DNA from 3 places in the Streptomyces sp. NPDC053513 genome. Region 3 is predicted to be linked to each of the others. Evidence: riboswitches for the same ligand, from Rfam matches in the RefSeq annotation. Region 3 holds a riboswitch; each other region holds the start of a gene.

Region 1 (4,386 bases), on a different contig from region 3:
TTCCTCGTCCCGGCCGTCCTGGGTCGGGGGCCGGTGGGTCTGCTGCTGTGCGCGGCGGTTCTGGCCGTCGCGAACGCGGTGCTCTACCCGTACGAGATGGACACGCTCGTCGCCCTGTCCCGGGGACGCTGGGTGGCCACCCACTACGGGCTCTACAACACGGTGTGCGGGATCGGGATCACCCTCGGGAACCTGGGGACCGGCGCGCTCCTCGACGTCACCGGCTGGTCGGCGGCGCCGTGGCTCGCGCTGTGCGCGGTGGGCCTGGGGTGCGCGGCGGCGACGGCGCTCCTCGCCCGGGGCGGGCGGCTCGCGGCCGGCTGACCCCGTACGCCACTCGGCCCCGTGGGGGTCGCCGCCGCGGGCGGCGGCGGCCACTCTGGGAGGGCGCGGTGCGGACGGACCGCGGCCGGGGTCGGACCGGGCAGGAGAGCACAGGTGGGGAACCCCCTAGGAGCGGCGGGCGGAGGACGGCGGGGCGGCGGGGACCGTCCCGAGTACGGCGGTGCCCGGCGGTTCATCCGGGCGCTGCCCCCGCTGGTCATCGTGGGTGGGGTCGCCTTCGACCTGGCGACCCCGCCCGCGTACACGGCGTCGCCGCTCTTCTCCGCCGCCCCGCTGATCGCCGCGCCCTTCTTCTCGATGCTGACCACCCTCCTCACCGGGATCGGCGCCGTCCTCGCCTCCGTGGGGCTGCACCTCTACAACGGCACCGCCGACGAGGTCCCCGCCCTCACCGAGACCCTGACCGTGCTCACCGTCTCCGTGCTCGCCCTCCTCATCAACCGGGTCGTGCGCCGCAGCGGCGAGCGGCTCGCCTCGGCACGGGTCATCGCCGAGACCGCGCAGAAGGCGGTGCTGCCGACGCCCGCCGAGCGGATCGGCGGGCTGCAGTGCGCGGCGCGGTACGAGGCGGCGCAGGCCGACGCGTTCATCGGCGGCGACCTGTTCGCCGTCCAGGACACCCCGCACGGGGTGCGGCTCGTGGTCGGGGACGTCCGGGGCAAGGGGCTGGACGCGGTCGAGGCCGTCGCCGTCGTCATCGGGGCCTTCCGGGAGGCGGCCGAGCAGGAGCGGACCCTGGAGGGCGTGGCACAGCGCCTGGAACGGGCCCTGGCCCGGGAGGGCACCCGCCGGCACGGTCTCGACGCCTTCGAGGGGTTCACCACGGCCGTCCTGGCCGAGATCCCGCGCACCGACGGGAGCGGGACCTTCGGCGGTTTCGTACGGGTCGTCAACCGGGGGCACCCGCCGCCGCTGATGCTGCACGCCGACGGGCGGCTGGAGTCGCTGGAGCCGGGCGAGGCGGCGCTGCCGCTCGGCATGGGCGACCTGGCGGCGTGGCCGGACCGGGCGGAGGCGCGGCCGTTCCCGCCGGGCGCGACGCTGCTCTTCTACACGGACGGCCTCTCGGAGGCGCGGAACGCGCACGGCGTCTTCTACGATCCGGCGGCGCGGCTCGCCGGGCGGATCTTCCCGGGGCCCGAGGAACTGCTCGACGCGCTCGTGGACGACGTACGGCTCCACACGGGCGGCGGGTCGACGGACGACATGGCGCTGCTCGCGGTGAGCCGCCCGGCGACGGGGCAGCCCGAACGGCGCCGGACGATGCCGGTGGTGCCGCCGGGCGGGCCCGGTCACCGGGCGTAGTCGAGGGGTGTCACTGAGATAACAATTGACATAACGTCAGGTCGCGAGGGTTTCGCCCCGCCCCCCTTATGCCTCTCTGAAGGGGGGTCAACTCGGGCGATACACCATCAATTCAATGAATGATCAAGGGGAACGGCTTGGAATCGGGACCCCCTGTCTATTAACGTTCGATAACGCAGCGCGGTCGTCCCAGCCGTCGCAAGAGGCGGCACCGTGCGCACGCGCCGAATCCTGAAAAGGAACCGGGGAACCACCACTTGGGGTGAATCGGGCCCCTTCGCACCCGTGCGAACCACGCACGCGCGCGGTCGAGCCCGTAGGAGACCTTCCTGCTCCGAACCCGTCAGCTAACCCGGTAGGCGAGAAGGAAGGAAAGGAGCGCGCCCCCGTGGCGTCCAACACCCCCGCACCCGAAGCCCCCTTCGACGCGTTCGGTGGCGGTGCGGGCCCCGCCGCCGCCTCCGACACCGAGTGGAACCCCACCGAGGGCTCCCTCCGCGCCGAGAGCCGCTCCGGCGGCCGGCACCGGGTCGTCAAGCAGCGCTCCAACTTCGCCCGCTCCTCCACCGTCCTCGGCGTCGGCGTCATCGCGGCCGTCGGTGCGGGCGGCCTCGCCACCGCGCAGGAGAAGCCCCCGGTCGCCATATCGCTGCCGGACCTCCCCGACCTGGACCTGCCGGACGCCCACGACCTCCCCGGCGTCGGCGACCTCCTCCCCGAGGAGCACAGCGCGCCCGTCGCCGCGGACCGCGTCAACCCGAACCCGCTCACCGCCGCCGCCTACACCACCGCGGCCGACGAGCGCACCGAGCAGACCGCCGCCCCCGCCGCGGGCGAGGCCCTGCGCGCCCGCATCCTCCAGCAGGCCGAGCAGCAGCAGGCCTCCGCCGACGCCGCCGAGAAGGCCGCCGCGGAGAAGGCCGCGGCCGAGAAGGCCGCCGCGGAGGCCAAGGCCAAGGAGGCCGCCGCGGAGAAGGCGGCCGCCGAGGCGAAGGCGAAGGCCGAGGCGGAAGCCAAGGCCAAGGCGGAAGCGGAGGCCAAGGCGAAGGCCGAGGCCGAGCGCCTCGCCCAGCTCGCCGCCAGCTACTCGCTGCCGGTCTCCTCGTACACCCTCACCGCCACCTACATGCAGTCCGGCTCGATGTGGTCCTCCGGCTACCACACCGGCCTCGACTTCGCCGCCCCCACCGGCACCCCGCTCAAGGCGGTCCACGGCGCGACCGTCAAGTCGGCGGGCTGGTCCGGCTCCTACGGCTACCGGATCGTCCTGGAGCTGGAGGACGGCACCGAGATCTGGTACTGCCACCTCTCGTCCATGCTGGTCAGCGCCGGCCAGACCGTCTCCACCGGCGAGACCGTCGGCCGCGTCGGCGCCACCGGCAACGTCACCGGCGCCCACCTCCACATGGAGGTCCACACGGCCGGCGGCGACGGCATCGACCCGGCGTCCTGGCTCCGCTCCAAGGGCCTGAGCCTCTAGCCACCCCACGGAATAGGCCCGGCGGCGGGGACGGTTGATCCACTCATGACCTCTCTCCGCCGACTGGGCACCTCCGACCTGCACGTCTTCCCCGTGGCCCTGGGGGGCAACGTCTTCGGCTGGACCGCCGACGAAGCGCAGTCCTTCGCCGTCCTCGACGCCTACGCCGCCGCCGGCGGCAACTTCGTCGACTCCGCCGACGTCTACTCCGCCTGGGCCGAGGGCAACGAGGGCGGCGAGTCCGAGACCGTCATCGGCCGCTGGCTCGCCTCCCGGGGCAACCGCTCCGACATCGTCGTCGCCACCAAGGTCGGCGCCCACCCCCGCTTCAAGGGACTCTCCGCCACCACCATCAAGGCCGCCGCCGAGGAGTCGCTCCGCCGCCTCGGCACCGACCACATCGACCTCTACTACACCCACTTCGACGACGAGTCCGTCCCCGTCGAGGAGATCGTCACCGCCCTCGACCAGCTGGTGAGGGACGGCAAGGTGCGCGCCGTCGCCGCCTCCAACATCTCCCCCGAGCGGCTGCGCGCCTCCCTCGACTTCGCCGAGGCCGAGGGCCTCACCCGGTACGTCGCCCTCCAGCCGCACTACAACCTGGTCTCGCGCGACACCTACGAGGGCCCGCTCCTGGAGACCGTCGAGCACGCCGGGCTCTCCGCCGTCCCGTACTACGGACTCGCCGCCGGCTTCCTCACCGGCAAGTACCGCCCCGGCGCCGACGTCGACAGCGTCCGCTCCGCCGGCGCCGCCAAGCACCTGGACACCGAGCGCGGCCGGGCCGTCCTCGCCGCCCTCGACACGGTCGCCGGGGCGCACGGGACGGAGCTCGCCACCGTCGCCCTCGCCTGGCTCGCCTCCCGCCCCACCGTCGCCGCGCCGATCGCCTCGGCCCGCACGGTCGAACAGCTCCCGGCCCTGGTCGCGGCGGCGGACCTGACGCTGACGGAGACCGAACTGGCCCTCCTGACGGAAGCCTCCGCGCTCTAGCTCCGGTACGGGTTGTAGCCGTCGTAGTCCAGGTACTGCGGCGGCGCCCAGGCCCGGCCCGTCGCCCGGGCCGCGTACGTGAGGGCCGGGGAGGCGACCTCGCGGCGCTGCCACAGATGGTGCAGCAGCTCCTGCTCCCGGGCCGGGAAGTCGGGCCCCGCCGTGCCGCGCCGGGCCCGGTCCCGCAGGAACGCGAGGGTCGTCGCGAAGGACTCGTACTCGCCGACCGCCCGCGCGGCCGACGGCCCGTACGTCCGGGCGGC
Region 2 (4,386 bases), on a different contig from region 3:
TCAGCCCTTGAAGCGCGGGAACGCGCTGCGGCCGGCGTACACCGCGGCGTCGTCGAGGATCTCCTCGATGCGCAGCAGCTGGTTGTACTTGGCGACGCGGTCCGAGCGGGCCGGGGCGCCGGTCTTGATCTGACCGCAGTTCACGGCGACGGCGAGGTCGGCGATGGTGACGTCCTCGGTCTCGCCGGAGCGGTGGGACATCATGCACTTGAAGCCGTTGCGCTGGGCGAGCTCGACGGCGTCGAGGGTCTCGGTCAGCGAACCGATCTGGTTGACCTTGACCAGGAGGGCGTTGGCGGTGCCCTCCTCGATGCCGCGGGCCAGGCGCTCCGGGTTGGTGACGAAGAGGTCGTCGCCGACGATCTGGACCTTGTCGCCCAGCTTGTCGGTGATGACCTTCCAGCCGTCCCAGTCGTCCTCGAACAGCGGGTCCTCGATGGAGACCAGCGGGTACGCGGCGACCAGCTCGGCGTAGTACTCGGTCATCTCGGCGGCCGAGCGGGACTTGCCCTCGAACTCGTACGAGCCGTCCTTGTAGAACTCGGACGCGGCGACGTCGAGGGCGAGCGCGACGTCGGTGCCCGGGGTGTAGCCGGCCTCCTTGATGGCCTCGACGATGAGGTCGAGGGCGGCGCGGTTCGACTCCAGGTTCGGGGCGAAGCCGCCCTCGTCGCCGAGGCCGGTGGAGAGGCCCTTGCGCTTCAGGACGCCCTTGAGGGTGTGGTAGATCTCCGCACCCCAGCGGAGGGCCTCGGAGAAGGACTCCGCGCCGATCGGGGCGATCATGAACTCCTGGATGTCCACGTTGGAGTCCGCGTGCGAACCGCCGTTGAGGATGTTCATCATCGGAACGGGCAGCAGGTGCGCGTTCGGGCCGCCCAGGTAGCGGAAGAGCGGGAGGTCGCTGGCCTCGGAGGCGGCGTGCGCGACGGCGAGGGAGACGCCGAGGATGGCGTTGGCGCCGAGCGAGCCCTTGTTCTCGGTCGCGTCCAGGTCGAACATGGCCTGGTCGATCAGGCGCTGCTCAGTGGCGTCGTAGCCGACGAGCTCCGGGCCGATCTGCTCGATGACGGCGAGGACGGCCTTCTCGACACCCTTGCCCTGGTAACGGTTGGGGTCACCGTCGCGGAGCTCGATGGCCTCGAAGGCACCGGTGGAGGCACCGGACGGAACGGCAGCACGGCCGGTGCTGCCGTCGTCGAGGCCGACCTCGACCTCGACCGTGGGGTTGCCTCGGGAGTCCAGGATTTCCCGGGCTACGACGACGTCGATGGACGGCACGAGCATCTCCTTCTGGGATGTGACGCTGGATGTGACGCAAGGTCGGTGCAGGGTCGCTTGGCCTTGCGACAAGAGCCTAACCGGCTCGGGGGCTCCGGTCGGTCGGGCGCCCGCCCGCTGGGACGAAAAAGGACCCAAGGGCATGCATCCCGGGACGAAGGACCCCAGATCTACTGGACAGTAACCGCGGAGCCCCCGGAAACAGGGAACCCCGGTCCGGCGCGCACGGGGGAGAGGCACGCCGGACCGGGGTGGTCACCGCGGGAGGGTCGTCGGGGCCGCGTGAGCCGCCGGACTCACGCGGGCCGCCGGACTCACTTCAGGTGGAGCTGCTGACCCGGGTAGATGAGGTCGGCGTCCTGGACGACGTCCTTGTTCAGCTCGAAGAGCTTGGCCCAGCCGCCCTTGACGCCGTGCGCCTGGGCGATCTTGCTGAGGGTGTCGCCGGTGACGACCTTGTACTCGCCGTCGCCCTTCTTGACCTTCTCACCGGTCGGGGTGGTGACGGTCTTGGGGGCCTTGCGCTGCTCGCTGCGGGTGGTCGGCTGCTCGGCGCGACGCTCCTGCTGCTTCGGGGCGGCCTGCTGCGGGGCGGCCTGCTGGGGCTCGGCCTGCTGCTGCGGAGCGCTCTCGGCGGCGCCGCCGTCGTAGGAGGCACCGGAGAGGCCGACGCCGCAGCTCGGCCACGCGCCCTTGCCCTGGCCCGCGAGGACCTTCTCGGCGACGGCGATCTGCTGGGACTTCGACGCCAGGTCGGCGCGCGGGGCGTAGGCGGTGCCACCGAAGGCGGCCCAGGTGGAGTTGGTGAACTGCAGGCCGCCGTAGAAGCCGTTGCCGGTGTTGATGGCCCAGTTGCCGCCGGACTCGCACTGGGCGACGGCGTCCCACTCGGCGGAGGTGGCGGCCGAGGCGGTGCCCGCGGTCATCAGCGGGGCGGCGACGGCGATGCCGGTGACGCCGACGAGCGCGGCGACCTGGCCGGCCTTGGAGGGACGACGGTGTTTGCCCTTGGCGGAAAACAGCATGGGGATTCTCCTCACCGACGCCTGTGAGGTGAGCTGTCGGGTTCGGGCCGGAAAGTTGCCCGGCCGCGTGTCCTTGCACGCGGCTTCACCCCAAGCCGGTCGTCGGCCGTCTGTCTCAACGGCCGGGCCCGGCACTTACCTTGGGTCCCCCACTCCTGCCTTCGGCGCTTGCGCGACGACTGTTCCCATCGACCGACGGCAGGATTCGGCGTTTCGGTCGACGGGGCCCGCGGTGGCGAGCGATGAAGACCGTAGACACAGACCCGCCGGAAGTTCAAAGAGGCACATCGAGGAAAAATCGCCCCTGTTCGCCCTCCGGCGGGCGGTGTTTGCGCAGGTGAGAGGTGACGGAAGCAAAGTTTGCGGACGCGACACGCCAGTTGGGGCGAAGAGACTCATGTCTCACTTGCCCAGAACCGGACATAAGCCCTCGAACTAACCGGCCGCTGTCGTCGAACCCACCGTCAGGTCAAGGCTCTGACCAGGCAGGATGAGGTTCGGATCGGTGCCCACCGTCTGCCGGTTGGCGTCGTAGAGGGCGGTCCAGCCCCCGGGGAGTTCGTTCTCCTGCGCAATGCCAGACAGACTGTCGCCCGGACGCACGGTGTATTCACCCGAAGTGTTCTGACTGTCCGTTGTGCCCGAATCCTTCGCCTCGTCAGTGGCGGGCGTGGCCTCGACCTTTTCCCCCACCTTGTCCGCACTCGAAGCGTGTCGACCCGATTCGGGCGAGCTGTCCGCCTTGCCGGATTCCTCCGGGGCGGCCTCGCCGCGGTGCTTGCCGGTGCCGGGCGCGGTCGACGGGGCGTCAGTCTTCGGCGTGTCGGACGAATCCGGCGTACCGGGCGTAACGGACGCGTCGGGAGTGCCCGGGGCCGTCGGCGTGGCGGGCGCGGTGGACGTGGCCGGCGAGGTCGGCGTGGCGGAGGTCGCCGGAGCGGCCGGCGCGGAGGGGGTCGCGGACGCGGCGGACCGGCCCGCCTTCCCGGCGGCCGAGGGGGCCGCGGGCGTGCCGGCGGTGCGGTCGGACTCGGGCAGGGGGCCGGTGGGCGCCGTCGGGACGACGGTGGGGCCGGGGTTCACCCCGGTGGCCTTGCCGTCGTTGGTCAGGCCGGCGATCGGCGCGCAGGTGGCCCACTCGTCGCTGCCCTTGGCGAGCGCCTTCTCGGCCACCGCGATCTGCTGGGCGCGGCTGGCCAGGTCGGGGCTGGGCGCGTACGCGAGGCCGCCGTTCCGCTCCCAGCTGTCCTGGGTGAACTGGAGGCCGCCGTACATCCCGTTGCCGAAGTTGGCGCTCCACTGGCCACCGGACTCGCACTCGGCGACCCGGTCCCAGGTGGCGGCGTCGGCGGCGGAGGCGGATCCGGTGGCGAGCAACGGCAGTGCCATGGCGGATCCGGTCACGCCCGCGGCGACGACGATGGCGGGGGCCTGACGGGGGCGACGGTGTCGTCCGTTCCCGGAACGCATAGGAGCGCCTTTCGCGTGACGGCTGAGACTGCCGGGAAACGTAGCCGCATTCGAACGTCCGTCACAAGTCGATGGCGCCACGATCACACGAAGATCACATTTCTGATGGCGCATCAGTGGGCGGGACCGGTACGGAAGGGGAGAACTCCACCGGAAGCGTGCGCAAACCGCGCATGATGAGCCCACCGCGCCACCGGAGTTCGGCCGGATCGGCGGCGAGTCGCAGGTCCGGCAGCCGGGTCAGCAGGGTCGCGAGCGCCGTCTGTCCTTCGAGGCGGGCGAGCGGCGCGCCCAGGCAGTAGTGGATGCCGTGCCCGTAGCCGAGGTGCTGGTTGTCGCGCCGGGCGAGGTCGAGTGTGTCCGGCCCGTCGAACCGCTCCGGGTCCCGGTCGGCGGCGGCGAGCACCACGAGCACCGGGTCGCCCGCCGGGATCTCCTGCCCGCCGATGGTCAGCGCCCGCGTCGCGTACCGCCAGGTCGCCATCTCCACGGGCCCGTCGTACCGCAGCAGCTCCTCGACGCCGGTCTCCAGGAGGCCGGTCTCCCCGGCGGCGAGCGAGGCCTGGAGCCGGGCGCGCTGATCGGGATGGCGCAGCAGCTGGTACACGCC
Region 3 (4,386 bases):
CCCCATCTTACGGCCTGTACGTCCTGTACATTTTTTACAGACAGCTGGAGGTGCTCAGCCATGGACGCCCGTCATGTCCTGCCCGAGTTCACGGAGCGGACGAGCTTCGGAACCCGGACCCTCGACCCGTACTCGAAGCTCCTCGAAGCCCGGATCGTCTTCCTCGGCACGCCGATCGACGAGACCTCGGCCAACGACGTCATCGCCCAGTTCCTGCACCTCGACCACGCGGCCCCGGGGCAGGACATCGCGCTCTACATCAACTCCCCCGGCGGCTCGATCAGCTCCATGACCGCCATCCACGACACGATGCGGACGCTCTCCTGCGACGTGGAGACCACCTGCCTGGGCCAGGCCGTGTCCACCGCCGCCGTCCTGCTCGCCGCCGGCACCCCCGGCAAGCGGCACGTCCTCCCCGGCGCCCGGATCACCCTCCGGCAGCCGGCCATGGACGAGCCCCTCCAGGGGCAGCCGAGCGACCTCGACATCCACGCGCGCGAACTGCTCCGGCTGCGCGACCTGACGGCCGGGATGCTCGCCGAGTACACCGGGCGGAGCCGGGACCGGATCGACGCCGACCTCGACCGCCCCACCGTCCTGGACGCGCCCGCGGCCGTCGCGTACGGGCTGGTGGACCACGTGATCACGAGCCGGCGCGACACCGGCGCGACGCGGTGAGCCGGCCGTGGTTCCCGAGCTGCCGCCGCTGCCCGCACTGACGCGGGCCGAGGGCGAGTTGATCGACGCCTACCTCGAAGTCGTCGACCTCCTGGGGAAGATCAACCCATCCAGGGGTACGCATACCTATGGGGCACTGCGGGCGGCACAAGCGCTGGTGGGACGCGCGGAGGCGCTGCGCGAGGCCCTGACGGTCATGCATATGCGGGGCGAGAGCGAGGTGCACGCGGACACCCTGGCGCGCGCCCTGCGGGTGCTGGACGGCGAGCGCCGCGCCGACCGCGTCACCGTCCCCCGCGCACGGGCGAGTTGACATTCCGGCATGTCGTGTCGAGGTCCGTACGGCCGACAGGGGGCGCAGGATCGCTCGCTCGTTCGGCGTAGTCGACGAGTCGACATATGCGCGGGGTGAGTTGCGCAACGGGTGTACGCATCTGGCGGAATGGGACGTTCCATCGCTGGTGCGGGGCTCGTGGGCCAAACCTCCGGCGATCACGAAAGCACCCTGTCCACCCGAATGGATCAGTCGTGAGGAGCCTCACATATGGCCGTTTCGGCTCGGATTTCAGCCCGGGTGTAGGTCAAGATCCCTGTCGACGACAAGCCCCCGCCATCCGAGGCGGGGCGGTCCGGGCGGACGCCGAGTCCTGCCGCCGTCCCGGACGTCTGGTCGACAGGAGTGGATCGGCAGGAGTGGAGGACCCGAGCAGTACGGGACGTACGCGCTGTTTCCGCAGCGGGGCCGTCCCTTGGGGTGAAGCCGCAGCCGCGGCCGGGCATCTTCGCCAGCCCGAACCCGACAGGTCATCCTTCGCAGGCGGCTGACGAAGGGTTGCGCATGACTGCGCAGAAGCACGTCCCGTTCCTGCTGTCCCGGGCCGGAGCCGTCTCGGCTCTCACCCTCGCCGCCGTCGGCGGCACGATGCTCGCACCGGGTGCGGCACCAGAGGCCCAGGCGGCGACCAGCTACGCGAACAAGGCACTGAGCGTCGCCGCGTCCAAGAAGGGAGCCCCCTATCGGTACGGGAGCGCCGGACCCACCCGGTTCGACTGCTCCGGTCTGACGCTCTACGCGTACAAGAAGGCGGGCAAGTCGCTGCCTCGCACCGCGCAGCAGCAGTACAACAAGACCCGGCACGTCTCCGCGTCCAGCAGACAGAAGGGGGACCTGGTCTTCTTCCACTCCGGCGGGAGGGTCTACCACGTGGGCATCTACGCCGGCAGCGGCAGGATCTGGCACTCGCCCAAGACGGGATCCTGGGTGAAGCTCGACAAGATCTGGTCGTCGAAGGTCTACTACGGCCGCGTCCGATGACGCCCGCCGGGCACTGACCCGGTCCCGGGCCTCGGGGGCCCGTGACCCCGCCCCAGGGGTGCGGTGGCGCCGCCGCACCCCTGCGCCGGGGAAGAAACCCCGGTGCCTGTCCTCGGATCGGCCCGTGGCCGTACGAGGACGGTCTCAGACGTACGAAGCGGCCGTCCGGGTCCACGGGAGCGTGATCCAGACCGTCTTGCCGCCCTCCTCGGTCGGGGTGACCGAGAGCCGGCCGCCCGCCTCCGCCGCCAGGGAGCGGATGATGACCATGCCCCGGCCGTTGTCCTGCTGGACCGCCGCCGGAAGACGGCGCGGCCAGCGCGGGTGACTGTCGGTGACGCCGATGTGGAGGTGCTCCTCGCGCTCCAGGCGGACGTCGACCGTGAAGGTGGGCGACTGCCCGAAGGTGTGCAGGACGGCGTTGGTGGCCAGTTCCGAGACCATCAGGCGGATCGCGTCCGCCAGGTCGTCGGCACCGTCGAGGCCCCATCCGTCGAGGACCTCCGCCACGTACCGCCGGGCGGTGGGGACCGACGCGGGATCGCTCGGCAGCGTGACGGATGCTTCCTGGTGGTCTGCCATGGCGACGCTGTCCCTTTCCCGCCGGGGCTTCGGCCCCGGATCGCGCTACGCGTCAGAGTCCCACCGATCGTGCCGCCCCTGCAGGCGTTCCACCAAGATATGTCCCCATCTGTCGCCCGAAGCGGTGAACTCTGCTGCCGGGGAACGCCCTTGGAGCTCCCGACGGGTTGTCAGACCGACGGCGCGGTCCGCAGGATCGTCTCCACCGCGCGCCCGATCTCCGCGTCCGTCAGATCGGCCCTGGCCGTGAGGCGCAGCCGCGAGATGCCGTCGGGGACGGACGGGGGCCGGAAACAGCCGACGGCGAGGCCCTGTTCCCGGCAGTCCGCCGCCCAGCGCAGCGCCGCCTCCGGGGAGGGCGCGTGGACCGAGACGACGGCCGCGTCGGGCCGGGCGGAGGTGAGCCCGGCCTCCGTGAGCAGCCGGTGCAGCGTCCCGGCGACGGCACGGGCCCGCTCGGCGAGGCCCGGTTCGGCCGCGATCAGGCGCAGGCTCGCGAGCGCTCCGCCCGCGGCGGCCGGGGCGAGCCCGGTGTCGAAGATGAAGGTGCGGGCCGCGTTCACCAGGTGCTCGACCACCCGGGCCGGGCCGAGGACGGCGCCGCCCTGGCTGCCGAGGGACTTGGAGAGGGTGAGGGTGGCGACGACGTCCTCGTCGCCCGCGAGCCCGGCCTCGTGCAGGGCGCCCCGGCCGCCGTCGCCGAGGACTCCGAAGCCGTGGGCGTCGTCGACGACCAGTCCGGCGCCGTGCGCGCGGCAGGCCTCGGCGAGCCCGGCGAGCGGGGCCTTGTCGCCGTCGACGGAGAAGACGGAGTCGCTGACGACCAGGGCCCGGCGCCCCGGGTGCGCGTCCAGGGTCTTAACGACGGCCTCGGCGTCGGTGTGCGGGACGACGGCGGTCTCGGCGCGCGCGAGGCGGCAGCCGTCCACGATCGAGGCGTGGTTGGAGGCGTCGGAGACGATCAGGGAGCCCCGGCCGCCGAGCGCGGTGAGCGCGGCGAGGTTCGCGGTGTAGCCGGAGGAGAAGACGAGGGCCGCCTCGAAGCCGCAGAACTCGGCGAGTTCGCGCTCCAGGCGGGTGTGCAGCCGGGTGGTGCCGGTGACGAGCCGCGAGCCGGTGGAGCCGGCGCCCCAGCGCCTGGCCGCCTCGGCCGCCGCCTCCGTGACCTCGGCGCGGCGGGTGAGGCCGAGGTAGTCGTTGCTCGCCAGGTCCAGGAGGTCCGACTCGGCCGCCCGGGGCCGCAGCGTCCGGACGAGACCCGCCCCGGCCCGGCGGCGCGCCTCGGCGTCGGTCCAGTCGAAGGCGGTACGGCGCGGGCCCGCGGCCCGCGCGTCGTCGGCGCCCGCGGCGCGTGCGTCCTCGTCCCGTGGCATGCGGCGATCCTTTTGTAGGCAGCGCACAGACCCTAACCGCAGGACGCCGAGGTCGGGATGTGGCCATCCACACACCTCGATCGGGGGCGTTTGTTCGGTTCCTCCTTGGCCCGGGGGCGGGCGGTAGGCAAGGATCTGCGGTTATGGACCTGCTGAACACGCTGGTGGAGAAGGGGCTGCGGCGCGAGCTGCCGACCCGTGAAGAAGCGCTCGCCGTGCTGGCGACCTCCGACGACGAACTGCTCGAGGTGGTGGCGGCGGCCGGCAAGGTGCGCCGTCAGTGGTTCGGGCGCCGGGTGAAGCTGAACTACCTGGTCAACCTGAAGTCCGGTCTCTGTCCCGAGGACTGCTCGTACTGCTCGCAGCGGCTCGGCTCGAAGGCCGAGATCCTCAAGTACACCTGGCTGAAGCCGGACGAGGCCTCGCAGGCCGCGGCGG

Evidence for each region. Region 3 has a riboswitch for cyclic di-AMP ahead of ACIGW4_RS06205 (C40 family peptidase). Riboswitches for the same ligand answer to the same signal wherever they lie in the genome.
Region 1: it holds a riboswitch for cyclic di-AMP, as region 3 does, so the genes downstream of both, ACIGW4_RS03240 (M23 family metallopeptidase) here and ACIGW4_RS06205 (C40 family peptidase) in region 3, are expected to answer to the same signal.
Region 2: it holds a riboswitch for cyclic di-AMP, as region 3 does, so the genes downstream of both, ACIGW4_RS22225 (transglycosylase family protein) here and ACIGW4_RS06205 (C40 family peptidase) in region 3, are expected to answer to the same signal.

The regions. Positions count from the first base shown of each region.
Region 1 covers NZ_JBITXP010000002.1:20,914-25,299, reverse strand. The annotation lists gene ACIGW4_RS03250 (MFS transporter) at 1-324, shown strand, start outside; gene ACIGW4_RS03245 (PP2C family protein-serine/threonine phosphatase) at 439-1,650, shown strand; cyclic di-AMP (ydaO/yuaA leader) riboswitch at 1,863-2,027, shown strand; gene ACIGW4_RS03240 (M23 family metallopeptidase) at 2,039-3,130, shown strand; gene ACIGW4_RS03235 (aldo/keto reductase) at 3,176-4,123, shown strand; gene ACIGW4_RS03230 (PrsW family intramembrane metalloprotease) at 4,120-4,386, opposite strand, start outside.
Region 2 covers NZ_JBITXP010000012.1:171,866-176,251, reverse strand. The annotation lists gene eno (phosphopyruvate hydratase) at 1-1,287, opposite strand; gene ACIGW4_RS22225 (transglycosylase family protein) at 1,596-2,306, opposite strand; cyclic di-AMP (ydaO/yuaA leader) riboswitch at 2,310-2,483, opposite strand; gene ACIGW4_RS22220 (transglycosylase family protein) at 2,742-3,695, opposite strand; gene ACIGW4_RS22215 (cytochrome P450) at 3,871-4,386, opposite strand, start outside.
Region 3 covers NZ_JBITXP010000003.1:113,173-117,558, reverse strand. The annotation lists gene ACIGW4_RS06215 (ATP-dependent Clp protease proteolytic subunit) at 61-678, shown strand; gene ACIGW4_RS06210 (hypothetical protein) at 686-991, shown strand; cyclic di-AMP (ydaO/yuaA leader) riboswitch at 1,392-1,513, shown strand; gene ACIGW4_RS06205 (C40 family peptidase) at 1,517-1,993, shown strand; gene ACIGW4_RS06200 (ATP-binding protein) at 2,138-2,575, opposite strand; gene ACIGW4_RS06195 (8-amino-7-oxononanoate synthase) at 2,746-3,948, opposite strand; gene bioB (biotin synthase BioB) at 4,092-4,386, shown strand, end outside.